DNA from 4 places in the Paenibacillus sp. J31R120 genome. Region 2 is predicted to be linked to each of the others. Evidence: riboswitches for the same ligand, from Rfam matches in the RefSeq annotation. Region 2 holds a riboswitch; each other region holds the start of a gene.
What was found. Region 2 has a riboswitch for cyclic di-AMP ahead of AC0YNW_RS16210 (hypothetical protein). Riboswitches for the same ligand answer to the same signal wherever they lie in the genome.
Positions count from the first base shown of each region.

Region 1: linked by a shared signal. The riboswitch ahead of AC0YNW_RS25035 (C40 family peptidase) and the one ahead of AC0YNW_RS16210 (hypothetical protein) in region 2 are both predicted to bind cyclic di-AMP.
Region 3: linked by a shared signal. The riboswitch ahead of AC0YNW_RS28220 (5-formyltetrahydrofolate cyclo-ligase) and the one ahead of AC0YNW_RS16210 (hypothetical protein) in region 2 are both predicted to bind cyclic di-AMP.
Region 4: linked by a shared signal. The riboswitch ahead of AC0YNW_RS18705 (potassium channel family protein) and the one ahead of AC0YNW_RS16210 (hypothetical protein) in region 2 are both predicted to bind cyclic di-AMP.

Region 1 covers NZ_JBWDNN010000009.1:170,885-178,291, forward strand. The annotation lists gene AC0YNW_RS25030 (glutamine--tRNA ligase/YqeY domain fusion protein) at 1-1,546, opposite strand, end outside; cyclic di-AMP (ydaO/yuaA leader) riboswitch at 1,772-1,922, shown strand; gene AC0YNW_RS25035 (C40 family peptidase) at 1,928-2,416, shown strand; gene AC0YNW_RS25040 (MFS transporter) at 2,440-3,687, opposite strand; gene AC0YNW_RS25045 (GNAT family N-acetyltransferase) at 3,795-4,283, shown strand; gene AC0YNW_RS25050 (hypothetical protein) at 4,521-4,814, opposite strand; gene motA (flagellar motor stator protein MotA) at 5,232-6,038, shown strand; gene AC0YNW_RS25060 (flagellar motor protein MotB) at 6,016-6,843, shown strand; gene rluF (23S rRNA pseudouridine(2604) synthase RluF) at 6,933-7,407, opposite strand, start outside.
Region 2 covers NZ_JBWDNN010000004.1:149,455-156,861, forward strand. The annotation lists tRNA gene AC0YNW_RS16190 (tRNA-Pro) at 407-480, opposite strand; gene AC0YNW_RS16195 (substrate-binding domain-containing protein) at 543-1,487, opposite strand; gene modA (molybdate ABC transporter substrate-binding protein) at 1,662-2,459, shown strand; gene modB (molybdate ABC transporter permease subunit) at 2,459-3,124, shown strand; cyclic di-AMP (ydaO/yuaA leader) riboswitch at 3,307-3,509, shown strand; cyclic di-AMP (ydaO/yuaA leader) riboswitch at 3,583-3,747, shown strand; gene AC0YNW_RS16210 (hypothetical protein) at 3,874-4,320, shown strand; gene AC0YNW_RS16215 (signal peptide protein) at 4,314-4,421, shown strand; gene kdpA (potassium-transporting ATPase subunit KdpA) at 4,464-6,134, shown strand; gene kdpB (potassium-transporting ATPase subunit KdpB) at 6,184-7,407, shown strand, end outside.
Region 3 covers NZ_JBWDNN010000014.1:56,092-63,498, forward strand. The annotation lists gene AC0YNW_RS28175 (LPD38 domain-containing protein) at 1-37, shown strand, start outside; gene AC0YNW_RS28180 (hypothetical protein) at 54-335, shown strand; gene AC0YNW_RS28185 (hypothetical protein) at 556-780, shown strand; gene AC0YNW_RS28190 (peptidoglycan recognition protein family protein) at 743-1,513, shown strand; gene AC0YNW_RS28195 (hypothetical protein) at 1,572-1,769, shown strand; gene AC0YNW_RS28200 (ABC transporter ATP-binding protein) at 2,063-3,058, shown strand; gene AC0YNW_RS28205 (ABC transporter permease) at 3,055-3,858, shown strand; gene AC0YNW_RS28210 (ABC transporter permease) at 3,865-4,647, shown strand; gene AC0YNW_RS28215 (hypothetical protein) at 5,118-5,450, opposite strand; gene AC0YNW_RS28220 (5-formyltetrahydrofolate cyclo-ligase) at 5,480-5,920, opposite strand; cyclic di-AMP (ydaO/yuaA leader) riboswitch at 5,925-6,105, opposite strand; gene AC0YNW_RS28225 (aldolase catalytic domain-containing protein) at 6,273-7,229, shown strand; gene AC0YNW_RS28230 (hypothetical protein) at 7,338-7,407, opposite strand, start outside.
Region 4 covers NZ_JBWDNN010000005.1:66,642-74,048, reverse strand. The annotation lists gene AC0YNW_RS18725 (methyl-accepting chemotaxis protein) at 1-5, shown strand, start outside; gene AC0YNW_RS18720 (Gfo/Idh/MocA family protein) at 164-1,156, opposite strand; gene AC0YNW_RS18715 (Gfo/Idh/MocA family protein) at 1,153-2,139, opposite strand; gene AC0YNW_RS18710 (helix-turn-helix domain-containing protein) at 2,272-3,156, shown strand; cyclic di-AMP (ydaO/yuaA leader) riboswitch at 3,361-3,506, shown strand; gene AC0YNW_RS18705 (potassium channel family protein) at 3,606-4,268, shown strand; gene AC0YNW_RS18700 (IS1595 family transposase) at 4,510-5,403, shown strand; gene nagZ (beta-N-acetylhexosaminidase) at 6,318-7,407, opposite strand, start outside.

The DNA of each region.
Region 1 (7,407 bases), on a different contig from region 2:
CCCTCGCCTCGTTCATGTTCGGTTCTACAAAACCTTGCTCCACTTGCAGGGAATTCGGGTTAATCCGCTCCAGGAAGGAGGTATCCTCTTCATTGGACTCGTCCAGGATAAGCGGTTCGAACAAGCGGAAGTCGGCAGGAATCGCTTGGGAGGCCTCCACCCAGTGAATCGTCCCCTTCACCTTGCGTGCATTGAAGCCGCTGCCGCTCTTCGTCTCCGGATCATACGTGCAATGCAGCTCCACGACCTCGCCGTTTTCGTCCTTGATCACGTCTTGGCAAGTAATGAAGTATGCATGCTTCAGGCGCACTTCGTTGCCAGGGAACAAACGGAAGTACTTGCTGGGCGGGTTCTCCATAAAGTCGTCGCGCTCGATATAAATTTCACGCGAGAACGGGATTTGGCGAACGCCCATCTCCTCGTTCTCCGCATTATTCTCCGCATCCAGAAGTTCCGTCTGGCCCTCCGGATAATTCGTAATGACCACCTTAAGCGGACGTAGTACCGCCATCGTACGAAGCGCCTTCAGCTTCAGATCCTCCCGGATAAAATGCTCCAGGTTCCGCTCATCTACAACGCTGTTGCTCTTCGCAATGCCGATCTCGCGGCAGAACGTACGGATCGCTTCTGCCGTAAAGCCTTTGCGGCGCATGCCGCTGATCGTAGGCATGCGCGGATCATCCCAGCCCTCTACGACGCCTTCGTCTACGAGTTGCTTCAAATAACGCTTGCTCATCACGGTATTCGTTATATTCAGACGGGCAAACTCATATTGGCGCGGCTGCGACTCCATCTCACATTCCGCGATTGCCCAATCGTATAGCGGACGGTGATCTTCGAATTCAAGCGTACAAATCGAATGCGAGACACCTTCAATTGCATCGCTCAGCGGATGCGCGTAATCGTACATCGGATAAATATGCCACTCGCTGCCCGTGCGATGATGGTGGGCATGGGAGATCCGGTACAGGACAGGGTCGCGCATCGTAATATTCGCAGACGCCATATCAATCTTCGCACGCAGCACGCGCTCGCCTTCCTTGAATTCGCCAGCGCGCATGCGCGCGAACAAATCCAGGTTCTCCTCGACACTGCGATTACGGTACGGGCTGTCCTTGCCAGGCTCCGTCAGCGTTCCTCTCAGCTCGCGAGTTTGTTCGGCTGTCAGATCGCATACGTACGCTTTTCCTTTTTTAATAAGAAGGACGGCGCGATTATACAATTCTTCGAAATAATCCGAAGCAAATCTCAGCTCATCCCACTCGAATCCGAGCCATTGCACATCTTCCTTAATTGCATCTACATATTCCGTGTCTTCCTTCGCCGGATTCGTGTCGTCGAACCGCAGATTCGTCTTGCCCTTGAACTCGTCGGCGAGCTCGAAATTCAGGCAGATCGACTTGGCGTGCCCGATATGCAAATAACCGTTCGGCTCAGGCGGGAAGCGAGTAATGACTTCCTGCACGCGGCCGCTCTTCAAATCTTCTACAACGATATTTTTAATAAAGTTCGAGGATGATGTCTTATTATCCACAGCGCTCTCCATCACGACCAACCTTTCCCGTTAAATAGTTTTCTATTTATAATACACAAATTCCATTGAAAATACACTCAAGTTTAGGTGTCATAGCTTGGCTGAAATGATGTTTATCTCTGTATTTTTGTCTATGCCGATTAAGCGAATGAGTATATCTCGATTTGTATTATTAAAATCTACTCATTTTCAACACGAATCTACACTTTCCATCTATTATATTGGTTAAAGATGTTTAAACAAAAATTGCCTAATTCCCGCTCGGGAAACGGGGGAACCACTTTGGGTGAATTGATCTTGACGCACGGCACGCCGGGCGCCTGAGAGATCATAGGGAACCTTCAACCGAACCCCACAGCTAACCTCGTCGGCACCGGAAGGAGCTTCACCAAGTTGAAGAAGAAAGTCAGCATCATCTTGGCGGGCCTTGTTCTTATGCTCGCTTTCCAGGCTGGAAGCGCATTCGCCAGCGCATCCAAGATGGACGGCATCATTGATGAATTGATCGGAACGCGTTATTCCTACGGCGGAACAACAACTAAAGGATTTGATTGCTCTGGATTTACGAGCTATGTGTTCAACAAGATGGGCATCGATCTGCCGCGCAGATCGTCCGATCAAGCAGGCGCCGGCACGAAAGTCGCAAAAGCCGACCTTCAACCAGGCGATCTGGTGTTCTTCGACACTAGCGGTAAAAACAACGGCGGAATCTCCCATGTAGGCATCTACGTTGGAGACGGTAACTTCGCTCACGCTTCCACAAGCAAAGGCGTAATTATCGAGAAGCTGGATTCTTCCTACTACAAGCCGCGCTACGTAACGGCTGCACGCGTACTGGACGAGTCGCAATTTGAGAAATTTATCGTTGCTGCTGAGAAGTAATGATTAGAATAAAGAGGTTGCTCCTAGGAGGGGGCAACCTCTTTTTCGTTCATTCGATTCGACTGCTTGCGTCCTGCCATCACGAGCACGATTAATACGGCAAGCAGTGCAATCACCAAAGCCGAGAGATAGTAGAGCGTCGTTCCCGTCGAATAGCGATCCATGAACCAGCCTGTCACCCGAGGGAATACAGCCCCTCCGACTCCGCCAAGTGCAACCAGCAAGCTTGTTGTCCGTTCCGTCATGCCTGGCAGCAAGCCATTCGCATACACGAGCGCAATGCCGAACACACCGGAGAAGCATAATCCGCTTAGGGCAATCAAGATAAGCAGCAGACCTTGCTGCTGGAAGACGATCATTCCGATAAATACGACAGCTGCAGCCGCAGTCGTGATGAACAAGTAGCTTGCATAGCCGATACGGTCCGCGATAATGCCCGCGAACAGCCTTCCCAGCACCATCGTTCCCCAGAATAGGCTTAGCGCAGCCGTAGCTGTTGAATCGGACATGCCTGTCCGCGATATGAGAATCGAAGGCAAATAGTTCGAAAAGCTCATCTCCATGCCTACATAGATCATGAAAAAAGCCGCGCTCAGCGCGAGAAAAGGAATCGACTTTGGCGCATATCCGAGCCAGCCAGCATGGTTCTTATTCCTCTTTAATGCCGTCGCTTGCTGACGCTCTTCCCCCTGTCCAGGAACAGAACGCTGCGGCGGACTTAAGCTGTCATCCAAGCTGCCGAACGACATCGTCAGCCACAGCACAAAGGTAATGCCCGCCATCGCAGATAGAATCGGAAAGGAAAGCTGCCATACATGCTGCTGTATAAGAAACGCCGCCGTAATCGGAATGAGCAGCGCCCCAATGCCGAAGAAGGTCTCCAGCCTGCTCATGGCCGAAGCCTTACCCTTCATATGATCGATAATGGTCGCCCCAACAATCGCTTCCGTCATCCCGAAGCCAATGCCGGCAATCGGGGCAAAGGCAAGCATCCAGCCCCATGGCAGCAGCAGGCTGTATGCCGCCTCGCTTAAGGTAAGCAGCGCCATGGCGATCAGAACCGCCCCCCGCTTCCCGACCCGGCTGGTCAGAGCCGGCGCCAGCAGTACACCGAACAGAAATCCGATGAATTGATTCATGATCCATTGCCCGCCGTCTTTATAGGTAATGCCGTAATGGGCAATCAATTGCTCCAGCAACGCTCCGCCGACCACATGCGCAATGCCAATAACCAAATATGAGAGGCAGCCCATCCACAGCAGCTTCTTCATTCTAACCGACTCCCTGTCCTTACGCCCGATCGACGCCATCTGCTATAATCAAGTTTATGATATACGATAACCACAACACCTTCTATTATAAACCAAACCAGTCGTTAATGACCATTCAAGCCATGTCCGAAGAGCATGCCCGCTCCCTATGCGATTGGCGCTATGAGCCGCCTTGGGACAGCTACAACTGGCCTGCATGGGAAAACATGAAAAAGGACGGAATCGAATTCGGCGATCCCGTCCTCCGTGCCTCCCAATATGCCGTTGTAATGGACGAACAGAAGTCTCTTATCGGCTTCGTGCAATTTTTCCCGATGGGTCATGTAACCCGATTGGGCCTTGGACTGCATCCTGAACGAATAGGCAAAGGATTAGGCGCTCGCTTCGCCCACACTCTGGCCAGAGAAGCGCTCCGCCGCTGGCCGGAGCACGAGATTGATCTGGAGGTTGCGAGTTGGAATACACGCGCTATCCGCGCATACGAACGTGCTGGCTTCCGAATCGAAGATACGTATCTACGTCCCGCTCCAAGCGGTGAAGTTGAATGCCATTGCATGGTATTCCATCCAGACGGTTTGTCCGATGAGCAAGACTAGCTCTGCTCATTCGAATCTCCTCATCCAGGATACGAAGAACGGCCCCAAACTTCGGAAGGGGCCGCTCGCGACCTTTCGTCCAAGACTTCATACTCCGCGAATGCGTCTCGTATTCAGTACAGTAATCGGCTGAAAACAGGCGCTTTTCTCCGTGTCATATGCGTATCCAAATCACTGGCCTCCATTTGCTCTCATTGAGCTGGAGGTGTCCGGCCTTGTAGTGGTCTCACCTTGGAATCAGATGAGCCTAATAATTTGAATCACATTGTCGCCTTGCGACACTTCAATAACATGGTGTTTGCTATTATACGTAATCGCTCCGCCTCCGATGGCAATAACGGGATCTTCACCCAGGCCAAAAAACACATCGTCGGCCAGGGCCTCTAACACCTCTTGACGTTCCTCCGCAGCCAGCGCCTCCCATTCCTCCGGCTCCATCTCGAAGAACGAATAACTATTTTCGATTTCACCCACAGCAACTGTCAATTCCTTCAATATATCTGCATATTCGCGCGCGTGACGAACTCCCATTTGACAAACAGCTCCTTAAATTTAGTGAACACTTTTGTTTACTATAATCTCAGAATACCCTTTTGACGATATAAATAGAAGTAGACCAGCGTAAACGGCCAAGCCATTTATAATGGCGAAGGCTCGTTTCGCGTAGAAATCTAGGTAACTTTATAAGGGACTGCGTCCTTAAAAGCCTGGATTTACAGCGTAAACGGCCAAGCCATTTCTAATGGCGAAGGCTCGTTTCGCGTAGAAATCCAGGTAACTTTATAAGGGACTGCGTCCTTAGAAGCCTGGATTTACAGCCTAAACGGCTGAGCTATTTCTAATAGCGCAAGCTCGTTTTCGCACAACGAATGAATATGAGACGGGCATACGCTTCGTGCTAATGTCTGCTTATACCATAAACTATTGATAACATGGACGGGGTGTATGATGAAGAACTCAACTATTATTGGTATCGTGGTAGGTCTAATCGCTGTGCTTGGCGGGATGGTAATCAAGGGCGCAAGTCTGACATCTTTGTTAAATCCCGCAGCCTTTATGATCATTATTCTCGGTACGGTCGCCTCGGTTTTGATTGCGTTCCCGATGGAAGAGCTGAAGAAGCTTGGGTCTCTGTTCAAAATTGTATTCTCCGAACAGAAGCTGACATCGCGAGAGGAGCTCATTAGCAAATTTATGGAATGGGCCTCCATTACACGCCGCGAAGGCTTGCTGGCGCTTGAAGCCCGTGTCGAAGAAATCGAAGATTCCTTCCTGCGCAACGGTATGCGCATGATTATTGACGGCAACGACCAGGATCTGGTCCGTGATGTACTGCTGGAGGATATTGCCGCAACAGAAGAGCGCCATAAAGCAGGCGCCCTGATCTTCACTCAAGCTGGTACATACGCACCTACCCTCGGTGTACTTGGTGCCGTAGTAGGTCTCGTAGCTGCATTGTCCGACATGAGCGAGATGGAGAAGCTAGCTCACGCCATTGCCGGCGCATTCATCGCGACGCTGCTTGGTATCTTTACAGGTTATGTTCTGTGGCATCCGATTGCCAATAAGCTAAAACGAATTTCCAAGCAAGAAATTCAAATCCGTCTCATGATGCTGGAGGGCTTATTGTCCATCCAGTCTGGCGTCTCTACAATCGCCATTAACCAGAAGCTGTCCGTCTTCCTAACACCGACAGAGCGGAAGAAGCTGAGAGAGAAGGAGGAAGGGGCCGTTGAGCAAAAAGCGCAAGCATGAGGAACATGAAGAGCATGTAGACGAATCCTGGCTAATTCCTTACGCCGACCTGCTGACCCTTCTGCTCGCTTTGTTCATCGTTCTGTATTCCATGAACTCCGTGGACGTGAAGAAGTTCGAGGATATGTCCCGGGCCTTCAGCATAGCGCTGAGCACGGGAAGCGGCGTTCTGGATATGCCTGCCGTCACCGAGCAAGGAACCGATCCGGACAAGAGCGATAAGGACGCGGATGAGAAGGAAAACGAGCAAAACAAAGAAGATGAAGGCAAGCTCTCCGAAGCAGAGCTGCAAGAGCTCATTAAGCACGAGGAAGCAGAGCTTGAGGATCTGAAGAAGAAGATCGATGACTATATCGATAAAAATGGCCTTATGAGCGATTTGGAGACCAAGCTCAATATGTCTCAGCTGCTGATTACGATTAGCGACAACGCGCTGTTCGCGCCAGGTCAAGCAACGGTCAAGCCGGAAGCGAAGGAGCTAGCGACAGCGATCGCAACGATGCTTCAGCAGTATCCGAAGTATGATATCGTTGTGGCCGGCCATACGGACGACACGCCGGTGAACCGTGCCGAATTCCGTTCCAACTGGGATCTAAGCTCCATGCGCGCCGTTCGCTTCATGGATATTATGCTGGAGAACAAAGAGCTGGAGCCGAAGCGATTCAGCGCCATCGGTTATGGCGAGTACCATCCGGTTGCGGAGAATACATCGACCGAAAACAAAGCCAAAAACCGCCGCGTCGAAGTTTCCATTATTCACACCTATGTGAATGCTTCAAATCCGCAGCAGTTAAAGGTCGAATAGCGAAGTCAGACACACTTCGCATCCATACAGAAAGCCGCCGGGCTTAATCCCTCGGCGGCTTCTCTCTTTTGTACGACACGTTAAACGTACTATTGCGGCGTATATTGAAGCGTATCGAACAGTTCTCGGCGCTCGCCTTCCGTCAAATCCCGCCACTTGCCGACCGGCAGCTCATCCAATCGAATGTTCATGACACGAATTCGCTTCAGACGGCGGACATGAAAGCCGAGCGTCTCGCACATTCTGCGAATTTGCCGATTGCGTCCCTCCGTCAGGATAATTCGGAATGTTCGTTCCGCCACTCTAGTCACTTTGCACGGGAGCGTCATGCTGCCTAATATCTTAACCCCTTGGGACATTCCCCTCACAAAAGCTTCCGTAAGCGGCTTGTCTACCGTTACAATATATTCTTTCTCATGCTTTCCCTCGGAACGCAGGATCGGATTCACGACATCGCCGTCATTCGTCAGCAGAATCAGCCCTTCCGAATCCTTGTCCAACCGGCCAATAGGAAAGATCCGCTCCGCATGCCCTACGAAATCGACGATATTTCCTCTAATATGA
Region 2 (7,407 bases):
GAAATCCCACCGGTTTTTAAGCGGTGGGATTTTTTTTGTTTTGGCACAGTTATCATCTGGATCTAATTTAAGTGACCAAGAAAAATTATATTAAGGAAAAGGTTATGTGACTGCAAAAGAGGGTTATGTCGGTCATTAATTTCTGTCATATATGTCCAGATGCAGATAAATAGCGCTTAGTCATATCTAATGTACTATGACGTAATAAGCTTTGAATGCTTAAGATGTCACCACCATCTCTAAGAAATGAAATGCGAGAGAACTTTAAAAACAAAATAGACCACTCCCTACATGAATGTTACTTCCATGGGGGAAATGGTCTATTTTGCCGAGCCGGTATTATCTTGACCATAAAACAATTTTGATGATCAAAAATTGCTTAAATCCTTGTTGTTTGCTTTCGGAATCGGAGTAACTGGATTCGAACCAGCGACCTCACCCACCCCAAGGGTGCGCGCTACCAGGCTGCGCCATACCCCGATATGTTCCTTCTCTATTTCTATTATATGAACCAGTCCAATATGTGTAAAGATATGGATGTATTAGGGCGTCTCATACAGCACTTGGCCGGTAAGAGACAGGTCATAGCCGGAAATGGATTGCAATTCTTGCCGGAACTCATCTGAGCGTAGTACGTCCAGCAACTCGTGAAGCCATGGCTTGCTGCGGTCGTTTTTCAGAATAACCAGATCGTATCGTTCTTGTGTAAGCGGGATAAAATCAACCTGTTCCACGATCGATGCCGCTCTGGCGGTTCCCACTCCGACATCAGCTTCACCTGATGCGACCTTAGAGGCGACGGAGATATGGCTGGTGTGGATGTTGTCATAGCCGGCAATGCTCCCAGGCGCGATTCCGCTCAGCCGCAGTTGCTCATCCAGCAGCACACGTGCTCCCGACCCCACCTCTCGATTGGCGAGCCTTAGCCCGGGGCGGCTAAGATCCCGCCATCCAGTAAGGCCGTGAGGGTTGCCCTTTGACACATACAATCCGGCAGGACGGCTTAACAGATTGACGACGATATATGGCATACCGATGAGCAGACGGCGGATATAAGGGATATTATATTCGCCGCTGTCTCCGTCCAAGAGATGCGTACTGACGATGTCCGCCTCCCCTCTGTACATGCTGATCAAGCTGTCTAGGCTTCCGGTATGCGAGCGCAGCGGCCGCAGTCCGGGCATGCGTCGCTCCAGATGGCTGGCCAGCATATCGAGGCTGATATCCTGTCCGGTGAGGACAGGCGCCGTGCCCGTCCGATGGGCAACGATTGGAGCAGCCGTCGGAGCCGTATATGCCTCTTGTCCGGCTGACTTTGCTTTGCTGCGCTGCTTGTAGGCTTCAAGGTCAGAAGCGTCGATGCGCATTTGCTTGCCGACCCGATAGGAGGGAAGCTCCCCCTTTTTGATCAGATCATAGACGGTTAGCTTTGAAATTTTAAGCAGTTGGGCGATTTCTTCCGTCGTGTAGGAGAGATGCTGAGACATGTTCGATTGTCCTCCTGGTCCGTTTTCCAATTTTGATATAGCCATTGTAGCATATTGGAGCCGAGTGAACGGAGGGCAGGAATGATATTTACAGATCGGAATAGGGGTAGGTATAATGCTATTTAGATATATTTGAATATAAATAGATATAACTAGTTATTGGAGCGAGGGAGAATGAACGGAATGAAGAGAAAAGCAATTGTAATCCTGATGGCGGTTGTAATGATGTTAGTAATGGCTGCTTGCGGCAAAGACTCTAAGGAGACGAAAGTGGAATTGACGGTATCGGCAGCGGCAAGTTTAACTGATGCGCTGAACGAGCTGAAAGCGGCTTATGAGAAGGAACATCCAGGCGTTACGCTGTTGTTCAATTACGGAGCTTCCGGCTCGCTGCAGCAGCAGATTGAGCAAGGTGCGCCAGCGGACTTGTTCTTGTCCGCTGCGGCCAAGAACATGGACGCATTGGTGGATAAGGGACTTATAGATGCGAAGGATCGAATCAACTTGTTATCCAACGAGCTTGTTCTGGTGACGCCGGAGGGCAAAGGGGACAGTGTCGGGAGCGTACAGGATTTGTTGTCTGCTTCGGTGAGCAAGCTGGCAATAGGCATTCCAGAGAGTGTGCCTGCCGGTGCGTATGCGAAGGAAGCGTTGACGAATGCCGGTCTGTGGGACCAGCTTCAAGACAAGGCGGTACAGGCCAAGGACGTGCGGCAAGTGCTACAGTATGTAGAGACAGGCAACGTGGATGCGGGTTTTGTCTACCGTACGGACGCACTGTCATCGGAGTCGAAGACGGACATCGCTTTTGCGGCCGATCCGGACAGCTACAAGCCGATTCTGTATCCGATCGGCATCATCAAGGCGACCAAGCATGAGAAGCAAGTACGCGAATTGTACGATTACCTGCAGACGGAAGAAGCGCTCAACCTGTTCGTGAAATACGGCTTCAGCCTGCCGAAGCAGCCTTAATGAGCTGGCAATCGTTCTGGCCGCCAGTCGTACTGTCATTGCAGGTGGCACTGATCTCCAGCATTGTCGCGGCCGTGGCGGGCATTGCCGCAGCATGGTGGATGTCGAGGAGGTCATTCCGAGGCAAAATCTTGCTGGAGACGGCCTTCATGCTGCCGCTAGTGCTGCCACCCACTGTGGTCGGCTTTCTGCTGCTCGTGCTATGGGGCAGGCAGGGGGTGCTGGGCCGGGCAGCGGAATGGATTTTCTCCGCTCCGGTTCTCTTCTCGCCATGGGCGGCTGTAATTGCCTCGATCGTGGTGGCGTTCCCGCTTGTGTACCAGACGATGAAGGTAGCGCTCGATTCGGTGGACAAGAATCTGGAGGATGCCGCGCGTTCGGCAGGCGCCGGGGAGTGGAAGGTATTCCGGTATGTGACGCTGCCGCTGACGATGCGTGCCGTAATGACCGCCTATATTCTCGGCTTTGCGCGTAGCTTGGGCGAGTTCGGGGCAACGCTGATGATTGCGGGCAACATTCCGGGGAAGACGCAGACCATTCCTACCGCGATCTATGTCGCGGTCGATTCCGGCAATATGCCGATGGCTTGGGCCTGGACGGCAGGAATGGTCGTGATCTCGTTTGCACTGCTGCTAGCGACGGGCGGTCTTCGGAAAAGGCCATAAAAGGGCTCGCCTGCAAGGCGTAAATCGTGTGCGGCTGTGATTGCACGAGTGTAGAAGAGCTTTTCTCCGAGAAGAGCCGATGAATGCGATAAATCAGATTGCAAGGTATGGAAAATCGGGGAAAGCAGCATTTACTGCTGCTTTACACTTTCAGAAGACAGGAGTAATATTCGGATTAAGCTTTACAGCAATCGCTGAGTTTCCCGCAAGAGGCGGGAAAACGGGGGAACCATTCGCCAAGTGAACAGTCCGGTGTGAGAGCCGGAAGTTCGGATGGCAAGGGGTGAATCGCTTGCAGCGCCAGATTGGGCGCCGGCCAAGCGTAGGGCGACTCTCACCGTCCGAATCCGACAGCTAACCTCGTAAGCGTAGATGGAGAGGAAGTGGCTTGTGATCGCATTGGCGACCACAGGGGACACGTGCCTCTGTGGTTTTTTGATGCGCAAATAGGATTATGACCAAGCAACACGCTGAGTTTCTGCACAGAGCAGAAAACGGGGGAACCATTCGATTTTGCGCCAAGCGTGAAATCCCGGGGTGAATCCGGACCTGGCAGGTCCGGTAGGGCGGCTCTCACGCCCGAATCCGACAGCTAACCTCGTAAGCGATTCGAGAGAGGCCAATTGCAGCTCTTCGGCATAAGCGAAGCTTGTTTCGCTATGCCTGCAGAAGAAGCCGCGAGGGACCCCTCCTTCGCAGGCTTCTTTTTTTGCGCCCAATTGGCTGAAAGGGATAAAGGAGAATGAAGAGTGAACTCGTTCCATTCAAAGCTTACGCTGGTATATGCGCCGAATGAATACGGTCGGCAATTTGTGAAGCTGTTGCTATACAAGGGCTGGCCTGTAGCGGCTTTGGTCAGCAGCGGCAGGCAACGGCGAATCCATGAGGGATTCGGAATCAGCTGCTTTATCAAGCTCGACACGAAAGAGCGAGATTGTCCACTGAAGGGCGGACAGATTCATGATGTGTATTTGTTCGACAACTCCGTGCCGCTGGTTTGCAGGTACTTAAAGCTATTTCGTCCGCTTGTATCGGGCAGAATTATCGTGGTGACCCAGAGTCACAGCATTCCGGGGTTATATCGGCATTTGGGAGCAGATCAGCTGCTGCATGCATCGTTGCAGCCGGAGGAGCTTGTATCGGAATTTGAAGAGAATCGATTGGAGAAGAACGGAGAGGAGGATGCATCGTGCTAGATGTAATTTTGGTTGCATTTCTGATTGTGCTGGTGGCTTCCGTATGGGGCCTTGCCGCTTGGTCGGCGAAGGAAACGGATAGCGGGCGGAAGGATCAGTAGTTTATCCATTACGTGTGATGAAATGAGGGACTGGAAGTGACGATTGCCGGGCTTCTTTCGATTGGCATTTTTCTATTAATCGTTGTGACGTTGGCAAAGCCAACAGGATTATATATGGCGCGTGCATTCGATTATTCGCCTACAACTCTCGACCGCGCTTTCGGCTGGCTGGAGAAGCCGATTATGGCGCTTAGCGGCATCCAAAAAACGAACCAGACCTGGAAGCAATATGGGTTATCGCTCGTGTTCGCCAACGCTTTTATGATTCTGGTCGTCTATATGATCTTCCGGCTGCAGCACTTGCTCCCTCTCAATCCGGGCAACATTGCAGCTATGGAGCCTACGTTGGCGTTCAATACGGCTATCAGCTTTATGACGAATACGAACCTGCAGCATTACAGCGGGGAAAGCGGCATGTCTTATTTGGCACAAATGCTTGCGATTGTCTTCTTGATGTTCACGGCACCGGCAACGACGCTTGCCGCAGCTATGGCGTTCATTCGAGGCTTGTCTGGCAAGCCGCTTGGTAATTTCTTTGTCGATATGATTCGCTCCATTACGCGCATTCTGCTGCCGATTGCTATCGTCACATCGCTTCTGTTCGTATCGCAGGGTGTGCCTCAGACGCTGGAGCCTTCTGTGACGGCTGCGACGATGGAAGGAGCTGAACAGCATATCGCAAGAGGGCCTGTCGGATCGTTCCTGGCGATTAAGGAGCTGGGCAACAACGGCGGAGGCTTCTTCGGAACAAACTCTGCTCATCCCCTCGAGAATCCAACCAATCTGTCCAATCTGCTGCAAATGCTGCTCATGATGCTGGTGACGACAGCGTTGCCGTTTGCCTACGGAAAGATGGTTGGCAACCGGAAGCAGGGCCTTGTGTTATTCTGTGCAATGGGTGTGATGTTCCTCGTTATGATGGGAGCCTCGCTGGCTGCCGAGAGTGCCGGCAATCCCGCCCTTGGGGCGATCGGCATGGATTCGTCGCAAAGCAGCATGGAAGGCAAGGAGATGAGGTTCGGTCTGGAGGCTTCTTCCTTGTATTCCGTCGTTACGACCGCTTCGGAGACGGGAGCTGTCAATACGATGCACGATACGCTTACGCCGCTGGGCGGGCTGGTGTCGCTGGCCAATATGATGCTGAATACGATCTACGGCGGAATTGGCGCCGGATTTATGAATGTGCTGATGTATGCGATTATCGCAGTATTTTTAGCTGGGCTTATGGTGGGCAGGACGCCGGAATTTTTGGGCAAAAAAATTGAAGGCAGGGAAATGAAGCTGATCGCGATTGTTCTGCTGGTACAGCCGCTGCTCATTTTGGTGCCATCCGCAATTGCGCTGATGCTATATCCGGAGACTGTCTCGAATCCGGGCTTTCACGGTCTGACTCAGGTATTGTACGAATTCACCTCCTCCGCTGCCAATAACGGATCTGGATTTGAAGGGCTGGGCGACAATACGCCGTTCTGGAACATGATGACGGGAGCGGTTATGTTTTTCGGGCGTTATATTGGCGTTATCTTGCTGTTGGCGGTTGCAGGGTCGCTGCTCGCGAAGAAGCCGGTGCCGGATTCGATCGGCACATTCCGTACGGACCAGCCATTATTTGGCGCTCTGTTCGCAGGAACGGTCTTCGTGGTTGGCGCGCTTACGTTTTTCCCGTTTGTTGTATTGGGACCGATTGCGGAGCAATTGACCTTAATGCCATAGTGCTTTTTCGTGAAGGAGAGAGAATCTCGTGAGCCATAAAAAACAATCGATGTGGACGGGGCCGATCGCAAGACATGCGATGAAAGAGGCTTTCCTGAAGCTGGACCCGCGTCTTATGATTAAAAATCCGATTATGTTTGTCGTTGAACTTGGATTTATAGTTGCGCTGTTATTGGCTGTATACCCGGATGCGCTGGGGTCCTCGGATATCGATGCCTGGTTCAACCTTGCGGTGGCTGCCATTCTGCTCTTAACCATTCTGTTCGCCAACTATGCGGAAGCGCTGGCGGAGGGCCGGGGCAAGGCGCAGGCCGATTCTCTGAGAAGCGCCAAGAAGGAGATGCATGCGCGGAAAGTGACAGGCTCTCGCATCGAGATGGTGCCATCACATACGCTGCGCAAGGGTGATATTGTGCTGATCGAGCAGGGAGAGCTGATACCTGCTGATGGCGAAGTCATCGAAGGGCTCGCTTCCGTAGATGAGTCGGCGATTACAGGAGAATCGGCGCCAGTGATGAAGGAAGCGGGCGGCGACTTCAGCTCGGTCACAGGCGGTACACGGGTCGTCAGCGACCGCATCAAAGTGCGTGTCACCAGTGATCCCGGCGATTCGTTCCTGGACCGGATGATCTCCCTTGTAGAGGGCGCGAAGCGGCAAAAGACGCCGAACGAGATTGCGCTTAACACGTTGCTTGTGACTTTGACGGTCATTTTTATGATCGTTGTCGTGACGCTGCCTTTTTTTGCGCGGTACTTGGGCATTACGCTTGAGGTGCCTGTGTTGATCGCTTTGCTTGTGTGCCTCATCCCGACCACGATTGGCGGATTGCTGTCCGCGATCGGCATTGCCGGGATGGACCGCGTGACGCAGTTCAATGTGCTGGCGATGTCGGGAAAGGCCGTAGAGGCTGCCGGCGATATTAATACGATTATTTTGGATAAAACGGGCACGATTACGTTCGGTAACCGGATGGCGAGCGAGTTCCTTCCTGCTGAAGGAACGACGCTGGAAGAGCTTGCAGGCTGGGCAGGGATATGCTCGCTGAAGGATGAAACGCCGGAAGGCCGTTCTGTACTGGAGCTGAATAAGCGTCTCAGGATCGAATCGGATGCTGCCTTCCTTGATGGGGCTGAGGTTGTGGAATTCAGGGCAGAGACCCGTATGAGCGGTCTCGATTTGAAGGATGGCCGGAGAGTCCGCAAGGGCGCGGTCGATGCGGTGAGGAAATGGGTGGAGGAACAAGGCGGTTCCATTCCCGCAGGCTTGAAGGAA
Region 3 (7,407 bases), on a different contig from region 2:
TGTTGCTCAGAGAGCATACGCACAATTCAAATCCTAATTGGAGTTGATGCCAATTGATTGTCTTAGACGAATCCGAACACTATAACTCAGCGGTGAGCGATGATACCTTGCGTATTGTCGCTCTTTTATTTGGCAAGGAAACGGCTGACAAACTGTTATATAGAGGGAATGCCCATGCTAGATTGGATTCTTCACGCATCAGAGATATTCGTCCGGTATGGACTGCAGCCTACTACACTGATATTGTTATGCATTTACTCGATCCGAATGACGCTGAAGAATCGGAAGATAAAACGGCGGTTGCGCAAGTATCTGCCCTGGCTAATAGCGGATGATGAGTCAGAAGTAAAAAGTTATGTAAACAACCAGCAGCGTATTGAAATGAAAGTGGACTTACTACTAAGAGAGCGAGGGATAGAATGGTCTGTGATTACTTTGAACGAAAGTTCTCCGCGTTTAGCTCTGAAAAAAGGAAGGTCGTCGGACTCGCACTCAGAAACGAATATTATTGTCCATCATGTAGGAAGATCCACAAAATTAAGGAGGGTAAAACTCATGAAGAAGCTTAAAAGCAGAAAGTTCATTTTGGCGGTTGTTGGTGCAATCCTAATCATCCTCAATGACGGATTAGACCTTGGCATCGACTCTGACACAGTTCTGGCCTTTGCTGGTCTACTTGCTGTATGGATCGGCGGTGAATCTGTAGTAGACGCGAAAAGAGCAGGGAAGGAGAAGACAAACAATGACGACTTCGAAACCCCAATTGAGCTTAGACTCTAACTTTTCGGATGTAACCTTTTTAGATATTCGCAGCCGGTTGCCCGTTAACCCTAACTATACTTGGGCGCAGTTGGCTGGAGTGAGGGACATAAACGCTCTTAATACGATCGTATGTCATCATGACGCGATCCCTAAATTCAAGTCACATCAGTATGGAGACGTTGAGCTTGCATCCAGGATCGCAACAGACCATATTCGATCAACAAAGAATCATCCAAGAGGAGATGCAGGGTTCCCTTATGATCTATGGATTCGTAACGGGATCATATACTGGTGCAATGATATTGAAGCTAGAGAATATGGGGTAGCATCAAATAACGGTTATACGGTCAATATATGCGTATCAGGAGATTACCACAATTACGATACGTTGACTTCTGAAGATAGACGCGCCTTATATGCTGCCGTTATTTCAATGAAGAATTACCTCCCCAATGACCAGCATTTGAAAGGGCATGGTGAAATCGTTCCAACAAATTGTCCCGGATATAAGATGAAGCAAGTGAGAGAGGATGTGTTTAGCCTGGAGCAAGAAATTGAGTTAATGAGTTCGCAGCCGAAGAAGGAAGAGGTCGCATTTAGGATGGCGAACCAATTTCTCTACCTATATAACATGTTTCATAAGGGTGTAACCTCCACAGGCCAGCCAGCAAGCGATGGGCAGAAAGAATGGGCGCTCAATAAAATGATGCTGCTTGAACCTGAAATGAGAAAGCACGGATTGTTGAAGTAAATTGACAAACATACGTTCTCGTTTTATCATGTACTCATCAATAATATGAGGTGAGTCCATGGCGAATAAAAAACCATTGCCGCAATTTAATTCCTTGCAGGAGTCTAAAGAGTTTTTTGAAAAATACGGGAAGCTTACTTATTTTGGTCGTGAGGGTCACAATTATGAATACTGTATCTACGGATATGATGTGATCGATGGACGCAAATTAAGCCTTAAACTTTATGACAATGGAAAAGTAGAAGTATTACGATGATCCCCGCCTTAATGGTGGGGATTTTCTATTTATAATAGTAAAAACACATTTTAGTTCAAAAATAATGGTTTGGTCACCAAGTGGTCACAAACTTAGCCGTACACATCGGAAGCATTATACAAAATACGAAGAATTTTTATTAGTCATGGACGTATTGAAACTACTTGATGCATAAAATTCACAGTTGTGTTATTATCTTTATCCTGCTGTTTCACGCAGGGCAGGAGAGGGAACGGAATTGGCTCTCCGTCCGAGCGGCTTCGGCGCAATACATACAGGAGGATTAAGAGAGCATGAACCGGAATGAGGCATGGATTCGGCTGAACGGCATTGAGAAGAGATTTAAAGTCGCGACAAGGACGGCTGGGCTCAAGGAAGCGACCAAAGCCTTGTTCGCGCGCAAGCACACCGTCGTGGAGGCGTTGAAGGACATTACCTTCTCCATCGGGGAAGGAGAAATTGTAGGTTATATCGGACCGAACGGAGCGGGCAAGTCAACCACGATCAAAGTGATGAGCGGCATTCTGGTGCCGGATGAGGGTCAGTGCTCCATTATGGGCTATACGCCGTGGAAGGACCGCACGGAATACGTCAAGCATATCGGCGTCGTATTCGGACAACGGTCGCAGCTATGGTGGGATGTGCCGGTCATGGATTCGTTCGAGCTGCTGAGGGACATCTATGCGATAACGGACGGCATGTACCGGGACAATCTGGCGATGCTGACCGAGATGCTTGATCTGGAGGCGATCCTGAGGATGCCGGTCAGGCAGCTGAGCCTGGGGCAGCGAATGCGCTGCGAGATTGCAGCATCATTGCTGCACAGTCCCAAGCTGCTGTTCCTGGACGAGCCTACGATCGGGCTGGATGCGGTTAGCAAGCTGGCAGTACGCAATTTTATTAAAAAGCTGAATCGGGAGCAGGGTGTGACGGTCATTCTGACCACTCACGATATGAGCGATATCGAAGCGCTGGCGGATCGGATTCTGATGATCGGCAAAGGTACTCTTTTGTATGACGGCACACTTGGTGAGCTGAAGGAACGGTTTGGTACGGGCAAGACGGTGACGGTCGATTACAGGGGACGTTCTGGACCGGTAACGATTGAAGGGGCAACGCTGATCGAGTGGGCGGACGAACGAGCGGTATACAGCTTTGATTCGGAGAAGGTGACGCTTGCGGAGATGGTCACCCGCTTGTCGGAGACAGTCGAGGTGGTCGATCTCTCTGTTTCGGCTAAGGACATCGACGAGATTATTGTTCAGCTTTATGAGGAGCACCAAATATGAAAGCTTATACTTCGATCTGGCGCCTTCGGTTTATTAACGGGATGCAGTACCGCTCGGCAGCGCTTGCCGGTATGGCGACCCAGCTATTCTTCGGATTTGTCTTCATCATGATCTTCGCTGCATTCTACAGCAACAGCACGGGCTCACAGCCCATTTCCCTGGATGATTTGATTACGTATGTTTGGCTTCAGCAAATCTTCTTGTCCTTCATCATGTTATGGTTTCGCGATCAGGAATTGTTTGATTTGATTACAAACGGCAACATTGCCTATGAGCTATGCAGGCCGATGGATCTGTACCCGCATTGGTATTCGAAGCTTCTGGCACAACGATTTGCGAGCGCTACGCTGCGTTGTTTTCCGCTGCTGGCGATCGTATTTGTCATCCCTGAGCCTTACCGGATGGGGCTCCCGCTGACTTGGGGTTCATTTGGGCTGTTCCTGGTTGCGCTGACGCTGGGCTTGCTGGTTGTCGTGGCCATCTCGATGCTGATCTACATATCGGTGTTTTGGACGATGTCGCCGGTCGGCTCCATTCTGATGATTGCGGTTGCGGGTGAATTTTTGGCGGGCATGGTTATCCCGGTGCCGCTTATGCCGTCGTGGCTGCAGCCGATCGTGTACGCGCTGCCGTTCCGCTGGACGACCGACTTTCCGTTTCGCGTCTATTCCGGACATATTCCCGTCACGGAGGCGGCATGGGGAATCCTGATTCAAATCGCGTGGCTGTCGGTGCTTGTTTTAGCTGGAAAAGCTTTAATGAAAAAAGCGCTGCGAGCAGTCGTCGTGCAGGGAGGGTAGACGAACATGCGACTGTATTTCAAATATTTAAGCATTCACCTCAAATCTCAGATGGAATATCGGACATCATTTTTGCTGATGAGCATAGGGCAGTTTTTTATCCCCTTTATGGTGTTCGGGGGCTTGTATTTTATGTTTCAGCGTTTCGGAGAGCTGCAGGGGTGGAGTTTCTTTGAGGTAGCTCTTTGTTTTTCGGTCATTCATATGTCGTTTTCGCTGAGTGAATGTTTTGCGCGGGGATTCGATTCCTTCTCGTCGCTGGTTGGCAGGGGAGACTTCGACCGGCTGCTGGTTCGGCCCAGAAGCACAGCGCTGCAAGTATTGGGCTCGAAGTTTGAGTTTACGAGAATAGGAAGGCTGCTGCAAAGTGTGATCGTGCTGATCTGGTCGGTGTCCCATTTGCCGCAGATTTGGAGTTTTCCGAAGCTGTTGACGCTGCTGCTCATGATCGCCAATGGCACGATTATTTTTACAGGCATCTTTATTTTGGCTGCGACGTTCTGCTTTTGGACGATCCAGGCGATTGAAGTAGCTAATGTCTTCACAGACGGAGGGCGCGAGATGGCGCAGTATCCGCTCAATATTTATGAAAAGTGGGTTACCCGTTTCTTTACGTTCATCATTCCGTTCGGCTGCGTCAGCTACTTGCCGCTCATGTACCTGCTCGATAAGCGGGAGGGCAGTATGTTTCTGCCTATGATGATCACGTTCGGCGGCTTGCTATTCCTCATCCCATGCCTGCTAATCTGGCGGTTCGGCGTGCGGCATTACCGATCGACGGGGTCGTAAGTGATTGGTTGCGAGTGTGCACATTCAATGTCTTCTGAATGGAAGGATGGGATACGGGGCAATGGGGCGTCGGTGGTGAATGGTTCCTTAAACGGACTATTATACTTGGGCGGTTCGATGTGTGTTTGTACCGGATAAACGAACTTGTTAGGCGGTGCAGCCTCCTGTATTCAAGTAAGGAGTTCAGACGAATGAGCACATGAATCGGTCAAAGGGGTTGCAGGCGCGGCTGTGCAGCACCGCAATATCATTGCGCTGCCGCTAGTCATGCATAGTTCATATATACCAGTCTGATGAACATTGTGCGTACTAGCTGTTATAGGCTGATAGTGGGAATGTGAGCGGAAGTTTGTTTTAACTAATCAATAACTCGCTAAACCATTCTGGAGGTGTTGAAGTCGAAAGGTTGCGAATATGCAAAAACGAGGTGCCTTTACCATTGAAAATTGATGGTGGAGGCATCTTTTTATTTATCTATAGATGATGATCAGGCTGCAAGCCGAAAAACTCGGCTTAGAGAGCGGAAAGCCGCCGCCGAGCGAGCTGCAAGCCGATAAACTCGGCTTAGAGAGCAGAAAGCCGCCGCCGAGCGAGCTGTAAGCCGAGATACTCGGCTTAGAGAGCAGAAAGTCGACGCCGAGCGAGCTGCAGACCGAAAAACTCGGCTTAGAGAACGAAAAGCTGCAGCCTGACTGAGCGCCGCCGGACAGCTCCCCCAAAACGCAAACAAGCCCGGGCTTTCCGGGTTGGAAGGCTTCGAGCTTGATGCTGGTTGCGGCTTGCCTTGATAGGCTGGCCGACATAGGATATCCCCATATCCAAGCGTATGCTGCTAATCTACGGATAAATAAGCGACGGCGCGCTGCTGAAGAACGGATTCTTCGGCAGGCTCAGCCGATGAAATCGGGCGTCCGGAGCCCGGGTTCTGCAGCTGTGTAATTGCGGCGGAAAATAAACGGTAAGCCCGATTATCGGGATTAAGAGTCTGCGCGATTCGTTCGGTGAGCCGTTCGGTCAAGGAAACGATCGAGAAACGGCCGATGAAGCTGCGGAATAGCGGACCCCAACGGTCGAGTTGCAGACTTGGCTCGCTGTCACTGACGAATTGCTCGTTCCAGCCATAGCCGAGGTCGCTGCTAATGCGAAGACAAACGCGATACCCTGCCGAGTCAATCGCGAGCGCCGGTATGACGAATACTTCCACGCGGCTAATGCTGAGCTGCAGGGGTTGTTCCGAAGGGAATGGGGAATCTTGCAAAGATAAAGAAAGCATAAGACACCTCTCCTTTGTCCGCTTACGAGGTTAGCTGTCGGATTCGGGCTAGAGAGTAGACCCTACCGGGGGTACAAATCCCCGGACTCACCCCTTGCAAGGCTGCGGCCGGCTGTCGGCCCACGTCGCACTTACGTTGGTTCCCCCGCTTTTTCCAGGTCGGAAAAATTAAGCGTTGATGTTTACATAATATTTTAACTTTAAAATATCAATTTGTAAATGATATCTTATCGGGACAACCAATCGTCCAAAATATCCAAATACCGACATAATTACTTTGCGTTCCCGTCATATTTCAAGTATGATGGTAGATAAAAAGTGAACTCATGTTCAAATCAAAGGAGCAGCAAGCATGCATTCGAAAACTAGTCATTGTAAAATTGTCGATTGTACAATTCGTGACGGCGGACTCGTCAATAACTGGGATTTCAGCGTCGAGTTTGTACAGCACCTTTATAATAGCTTGAACGAAGCTGGCGTCGACTACATGGAGATCGGCTACAAAAACTCGCCGAAGCTGTTGAAAGGTGCAGATAGCGCAGGCCCATGGCGCTTCCTGAACGACGATTTCCTTCGCAAGGTCATTCCGAACAAAGGCAACACCAAGCTGTCTGCGCTGGTTGATATCGGCCGCGTTGACGAGAATGACATTTTGCCGCGCAGCGAGAGCCTGCTCGACCTGATCCGCGTAGCTTGCTACATTCAAGATGTAGACAAGGCTCTTGAGCTGGTGCAAATTTTCCACGACCGCGGATATGAGACGACGCTGAACATTATGGCGCTTTCCAACGTGATGGAGAACCAATTGGTCGAAGCGTTCAAGCAAATTAACGACAGTGTTGTAGACGTTGTATACATCGTGGATTCCTACGGCAGCCTGAAGCCGGATGATGTAGGCTATCTGGTGGATAAATTCCAGCAGCATTTGCCGAACAAGCGTCTTGGCGTTCACGCGCATAACAACCTGCAGCTTGCATTCGCGAACACGCTGATCGCGGCGAACAAAGGCGTTGAGCTGCTTGACGCATCCGTATACGGCATGGGACGCGCAGCAGGCAACTGCAACACGGAACTGCTCGTATCGGAATTGCAAAATACGAAATACAATGTTCGTCCTGTTCTCGATATGATCGAGAAATACATGGTACCGCTTCGTGAGAAGGAAGAGTGGGGCTACATCATCCCTTACATGATCACAGGTATTCTGGATGAGCATCCGAGATCCGCAATGGCGCTTCGCGTTTCCGAGAACAAGGATAAGGCAGTTGACTTCTACGATCAACTGACAACTCCGGAAATCTCCAAGTAACATCAAACTGATGGAATACTAATCGTTCTGATAAAAAAGGCGCTTGCCGATTACGCGTTCATTCGCGTACGGCAAGCGCCTTTTTAGGGTTGAACTATCCTCTAACGTTTAAATCTCTGTACGAAGCAGCTCGCCATCACCGCGGATGGCCGCGGCGAAGCTTGGCTCGTTGGGGTGG
Region 4 (7,407 bases), on a different contig from region 2:
AGTAATATCATCAGGCTGGTATAGTTTCGACAGATATCTTAGTTGTGCTTATGAAAAAAGGGACCTCAAGCCCGCCGACATGTGGGCTTTGAGGTCCTTTTGCACTTATATGAGGATGTTTCTGCTCGGAGCGTACACGTAATGGTTACGGTCCGTAATAGGTTTAGGAGTGCAGCTTAACGGGCTGGCCTTCTTGAATCGATTGGTAGCCTGCAAGAGCAACAGCAGCGGAACGCATGCCGTCAACTCCTGTTATCGGAACCTGTTGACCGCTGCGGATGGCTTCGACGAAGGAACGAATCAGATATAGATCCATATTATCCCCCCAATAATTCCATTGGCCAAGTCCGTCTTGCTGGCTGTATACTTCATTCACTTGAGCCAAGGAATCAACGGATAATACCCCTTTAGTACCGATAATCTCCATGGTGACGTCTCCCCATGTCGGGAATGGAGGCTTGCGGGACCAGCTTGTATCGACAACTCCGAATGCGCCATTGTCGAATTTCACATGGATCATCCCGGCATCGTCTACCTCAAGCTGCTCATTGAACAAAGTGGCGGCATATGCGTACACTTCAGTTGGTTCGGAGCCGGTGAACCAGCGCATGAGATCCATAACATGCACTGTATGGTCGAGCAGGGCGCCTCCCCCGGACAAGCTGCGATCAACGAACCAGCCGGATGGAGCAGTGCCGCGATTCGTTCCTTTGATCGCCACGATCTCTCCGATCTCGCCACGTTCTACTGCCTGCTTGGCTTCTACGACCGCTGCAAGATAGCGACAAGGAAATGCTGTCATGAGCTGGACATGGTTGTCCTTGCAGACTTCAAGCATTTGACTCATCTCATCGATTGATATGCCGAGCGGCTTCTCGCACAGCACATGGACGCCTTTGCCCGCGGCAGCGATTACAATCTCGGCATGCAGCGCGTTTTCAGAGCAGACGACAACTGCATCTAGCGGCTGCTCCAACAGCGCAAGGTAGTCATTATAGTAGGTTATGTTATGCTTGGCTGTTGCCTCCGCCACTCTTTCGGCTACGGGATCCGCAATGCCAACGATATCAACTTCTTGGATGGACAGCAAAGCATCCAGATAAGAAAAGGCATGCTCATGGGCAAAGCTGATCATACCAACCTTTAGGTTGCTCATTTCGCGTGGCCTCCTTTCAAATAAACGGCTTTGCCAGTAACCGCGCTCTCTCTGGCGTATAGGGCCAACTCAAGCGCTTTGTAGGCATCTGCTGCCGTAACGATCGACTCGCTCCCATCTTCAATACAGCGAATAAAGTGCTCTAATTGCAGCTCATACGGGTTTCTGTGTCCTGGGCTGCCCGGTATGACGACGGCTCCAGTCGTATCGCTGCTTGTCCCCTGCTTGACGATTTGGATGGAGCTGCTTTTCAGGCTATTGGCCCGAACGATACCGGTGCTGCCGGCGATTTCAGCTTTCGTATGGAACGGCCCTGGATAACCCCAATTGGCTTCCACATTTGCAATCGTACCGTTTTCGAAGCGTAAAGTGACCAGAGCATAATCGAGTCCCTCTTGTTTCGCGTTCAGGGCGTATATGCTTTCGACCTCGCCGAAGCAGGAGCGCAGGAAGTCCAGATCATGGATCATCAGATCAACGATGACGCCCCCGCTTAAGCCTTCATCCGCAAACCAGTTGCCCGGATGCCCGCCGATCCGGCTGGTATGAGCGACCGCAGGACGCCCCAGCTTTCCGCTGTCCAGCGTTTGTTTGAGATTGTTGTAATCAGGGAAGAAGCGAACAACATGTCCAACAAACAGACGGACGCCGTTCTCTTCACAGACCGTCATCATCTCCCGTGCGTCTTCCAGTGAAAGGGCGATAGGTTTTTCGCAAATAATATGCTTTCTTGCTTTCGCAGCTTTAAGCGTATATTCTTTGTGTAAATAGGTAGGCAGCGCGATGCTTACCGCTTCAAAATCCGCATTTGCCAGCATGTCGTCGAACGAGTAATATGCGGTTGCTCCTGTCTGCCCAGCCAATGTATCGGCCAATTGACGATTTGCATCGCAAACACCTGTTAATTGAACGTTTGCAAGACTGGCGTATATACCGGCATGAATAGCACCCATGCCTCCGCAACCTAGGACTGCCACTTTCATAGAGGGTCACCTTCCTTTATTCGTGGTTAGCTTTGTACTAATCATACAAGGGAGTAGCTGCAGCCGTATATGCAATAATTTAATGGTTTTATATCCATTTTCAACATTTTAACATTCGGGAGAGAGATAGCCTTGGATATTATAAAAGAGCCTATACATTACCAGAATCAGCAGCTATGCCTGAAAGTATGGACATTTTTTCTTGAAGGCTTCGCTGGCGCAGAGCTGCCTAGCTGGCACTATCATAAGGAAGTAGAGTTTATTCTCGTATTAGACGGAATTCATGAGATGCATACCTTAGACAGAACCTATCGCCTGGAGCAGGGCGATGTGATGGTGATTGGCTCCAATCAGCTTCATCGAGCAGTAGGTCATGCAGGGCACGAAGTAGAATATATTGTACTTCACGTCGATCTGGAGCCGTACTTCGATCCGGCGACGATTAACTATTTAAGCTGTTTCATGGAGGTGCTTCAGCCGCTTGACGGACTGAATGATCTGTTCGCGTCCAACCCAGATGCAAGGGAGGAGGTGGGCCGTGCGATCTTCAGCATTCATGAGGAAGTCATGGCCAGACGTCATGGCTACGAGGTAGCGGTCAGCATGCATATCAAAGCGCTGATGCTTGCCATGCTAAGGCATGACGCAAACGGCATATTATCACCGGGCGGAAAGCTGGACGCTCACGTACTGAAGCCTGTCATTGCCTTTATAGATGAGCGACTGGGCGAAAAGATACATATGTCTGAACTGAGCGCTTTAGCCGGAATGAGCTATGTCTATTTTTCCAAGTATTTCAAAACGCATATGGGACTGCCGTTTACCGAGTATGTCAATCGGCGACGTATTGCTAAGGCTACGCGCCTGCTTGCCCTGACCGACCGAAAAATAACGGACATCGCACATTCCGTAGGACTGGAGAATATGGCGCATTTTTATGAATTGTTCAAACGCTTCAACGGCTGTACGCCAAAGCAGTTTAAACTGAAAATGACGTTGTCAGCAGAACCGGAATAGATTCTTCCCCTTATTTCCAACTAGCGCAGGAGGAGATGGTCTAGTTGAGAAAAGCATCAATAAACGCATATAATTCGCGATCGGCTGATAGCGCAATGCATGTAAGCGCTTCTATCGGGATTTTTAAGCTTTTTCCGCCGAAACATGTCTGGAATGCGCTTTTACAAAACATTCGGAAAGGAGTAGCATTAGGCTCATAAATGAATATGCGTAACGCTCAATGGTCCGTTAAGACCAGCGGGGGAACCAAAGCGATCGTAATGGGTCGCAGGGGTGAATCCATGTTATGGTAGGGAGCTCTCGACTTCCGAATCCGTCAGCTAACCTCGTAAGCGTTGTTCGGGAGATAAGTGCGCGCGCTTGTGTTCGTCATGACCACAGAGAGCTTGTTTCTCTGTGGTTTTTGCTGTGTCCAATCAACAATGAATAGTAGAAGAGAGGCTCGTCAGATGGGAAAACAATTTGTAGTCATTGGGTTAGGGAGATTCGGGGGAAGTGTGACGCGAACATTGCTATCGCTTGGCTACGAAGTTATGGGAATCGACAAGGATGAGAAGAGAGTACAGGAATACGCGCCTATCTTGTCCCATGTCTATCAAGCAGATTCGACTGATGATCAGGTCATGCGGGAGCTCGGTGTGCGCAATCTGGATCATGCGATTGTAGCCATAGGCGAAAACCTTCAGTCCAGTATATTAACTACATTGATTCTGAAGGATATTGGCGTCAAATTCGTAACAGCCAAGGCAACAAGCGATTATCATCAGCGGGTGCTTGAAGGCGTCGGTGCGGACCATATCGTTCACCCGGAGCGCGATACAGGAGTGCGGGTAGCCCATCAGGTCACCTCCAAAAACATGATTGAATACTTGGAGTTATCCCCCCAACATAGTCTCGTCGAAATGATTGCCCCGCCAATCTTCTGCGGCAAAACATTAAAAACATTGGACTTCAGAGCCAAATTCGGCTGCAGCGTCATGGCCATACGCAGAAAAGACAATGACTTGGTTGTATCTCCGCACGCGGACGATCGTATATTTGAAGGCGACATGTTAGTTATCATCGGCAAAAACAGCGATATTACAAGGTTCGAGCGGACATTCGCAGACTAAGTGTGAAGTCTGGATGCTTGCAGAAGGACAGTATACTTTTTGCCCGATAACATGTACGTATACAGAAATCATTCAGTACCCCCTTTCTGAGGGTGTTCTTCTTTGGAAAAGGGCTCACTCTCCCATCTGCTCAGGAACAGGTATATAAGATAAAACCATCTATCCAACTCTTGTAAAAGGTTGGGTATTTTGTTATACTAAAAACAGAACATATGTTCTTTTTTTGGGGGGGGTGAGTGATGTGGGAATATTATTAGCTTGGCAAGAGTTTAATGCACAATATCGGAGGGATGAGGATTTTCTTCCTCTTCTTGAACGTTTGAAGTGGCCATCAGGCTTTAAGTGCTATTGTTGTGGACATCGCTCTGCATATAAGATCGTTACGAGAAGTCTGCCTCTTTATGAATGCACGAAGTGCAAATATCAGCAGTCGCTAACCTCCCATACCATTTTACATAAAAGTCGCACTTCTATACGGAAGTGGTTGTTTGTTATGTATTTAGTTGGAAAGTTCGAGCATAGCGTTAATGCCGTGCAATTATCTGCGCTTCTGGACATTACCTATAAGACGGCTTGGCGCATGTTGAATAAAATTCGTTCCGTATTGTCCATGGAGTCGCAGCAAATATGGGGCGAATATATAGAAGTTAAACATGAGATTTTTAATCAGCAGGCTCTTTTATCCGATGACAGGTTACAGAAGGAGAGGTCTGTCGCAATCATTAAGTCGGTAAAACGAGACGAGAATAATTGCAGTAGCAGCTTTTTTACATTTCAATTATTGAGCAGGCGCAAGCAGGCTAGGGAAGACCTCGAGCATTCCGAACAAGCCGAGATATTAATTCGATTAAACCTAGGCGGGCATGACAGCCTGGAGATGAATCCGAGGTTTCAGCAGTTTCAAAAACGAAATACTGCAGGAGATTTAGTCAATTCTGGCAAGCGTACTTGCCACCCGTTATCCGTGATTGCCAGTAATGCGTTTAGTTGGATGAAGGACAAGTTTCACGGAATCGGGGATAAGTATGCCCAGCAGTACATGGACGAATATTGCTTAAGGCTGAACGCCTCCACTGGCGCTATTAAATGCGCATTTGAACACACAGCAAGCCTATCACTGCAAATGAAGCATTGATTGTACTGCAACGAAGACGCATTAGCTTTCAAACCTATGAGCTATTTGAGTTTGAGTATGTATCAATATCTGCTTGACTTTGCCTAACTTTGCTTGACTTTGCCTAACTGTGTTTGAACTTGTCTAAACCCATGTAAAAGCCGTGTACCCCCATAATGCGTAACCCGTATCGTATTACTCATCACGCGAACCCTATAACACGTACCCCATCCCGTGAATCAATAACCCAAAACACGTAGCCCATCACGTGTAACTTTTAACGCGAGTCCCATCATGCGAGCCCCTTAATGCGTAACCCGTAATGTATGTCTCGTAACGCGTACCTCATCCCTCATCCCGTGAATCAATAACCCATAATACGTATGTAGCCCATAACATGTAACCCATCACGCGAGCCCTATCACGCATAACTTTTAACGCGAATCCCATCATACGAGCCCCTTAACGCTTAATACGTAGTGTATGACTCATAACGCATCACGTGAATCAATAACCCATAACCCGTACGTAGCCTATCACGTGTAACTTTTAACGCGAATCCCATCATACGAGTTCCTTAACGGTTAACACGTAGTGTATGACTCATCTCGCGAATCCAATCCCGTGAATCAATAACCCAAAACACGTAGCCCATAACGTGTAATCCATCACGCGAATCAATAACCCATAACCCATAACTGATAACCCATAACCGATAACCCGTAGCCCTTATAAGTCTTACAATCTTACTCTCTAAATTATTTTGTTTTTGCCCTGAGTTGATGGGATAGTGAGCAGGTTTGGGAAAGTGAAGGGTCTTGGAGAGATCTTTATTTTGTTGAGAGGTCGGTCTTTGGTTTGAATTTCGTTTAGAAGGAACTCGAAATATAGTTTGTTGCGATTGATAGGAAAAGGAAATAAAAAAGCCCGGGCCATTATGGCCGGGCTTGTAGTGCGTTATTGATGACTTCGTTGACAGCGGAGACGTCTATATCAGGAGTTGACTCGTCGGAGAGCTTGTACTTTTGCTTCAGGCTAAGCACACGATAGACGCTTTCGTCCAGCCGTTCCTCACTTATCTCACCGGAGTGAACAGCTTGTCTAAGGGCATCCAGAGCTTCGATTCGCAGCTTCTCTTCATGGCTTACGAGCACGATGTCTGCGCCCGCCTGGACGGCGGTTACGGATGCGTCCCCGATTTTGTTGCCGTTCAGCAAGCCGCCCATTGTCATATCATCCGTTATCACGACGCCCTCATATCCCAGCTTCTCACGCAGCAAGTCGTTGATTACAGCCTCGGATATAGAAGCAGGGTGTTTAGTGTCCAGATCCATCATGAGCAGATGCGCGACCATGATGGCGTCAACCTCCTGTTCAATGGCCTCTTTGAAAGGAATGAGCTCGAATTTCTCCAGCTCCTCGAGCGACTTATGAACGAGAGGCAAATCATAATGCGAGTCTACGGATGTATCGCCATGTCCCGGAAAATGCTTGACGACCGCAGCTACGCCTTCCGATGTGATGCCGTCCAGTGCTTCCAGGCCATGTGCTGTTACTTTGTCTGGTGTCGAGCCGTAGGAGCGGTCGCCGATGACTGGGTTTTTAGGGTTGCTGTTAATGTCCAGGACAGGAGCAAAATCTAGATTGAAGCCCAGCGCCTTTAGCTCGGTGCCCAGCGCCTTTCCGATTCCGTTCGTATACGGCAAGTTGTTGGCTGCCGCCACATGGCCCGCAGCCGGGATTTTTACGAATTCGGAAGACATACGGCTCACTCTGCCGCCTTCCTGATCGACGCTAAGCCATAGCGGAATGTCGTTGCTGGTATTGGTCTGTTTCAAATCGTTCAAAAGCGCCAGCGTCTGCTGTGCGTTTTTGATGTTGTCTTTGAATAAGATGAATCCGCCGACTTTATAGTCCTGGATCATCTTTTGGGTGAAGCCGTTCATTTCGGTTCCATCTAAGCCGACGATGACGAGCTGTCCGATTTTTTCATCCAAGCTCATGTGCTTCATCTGCTCCTGAATC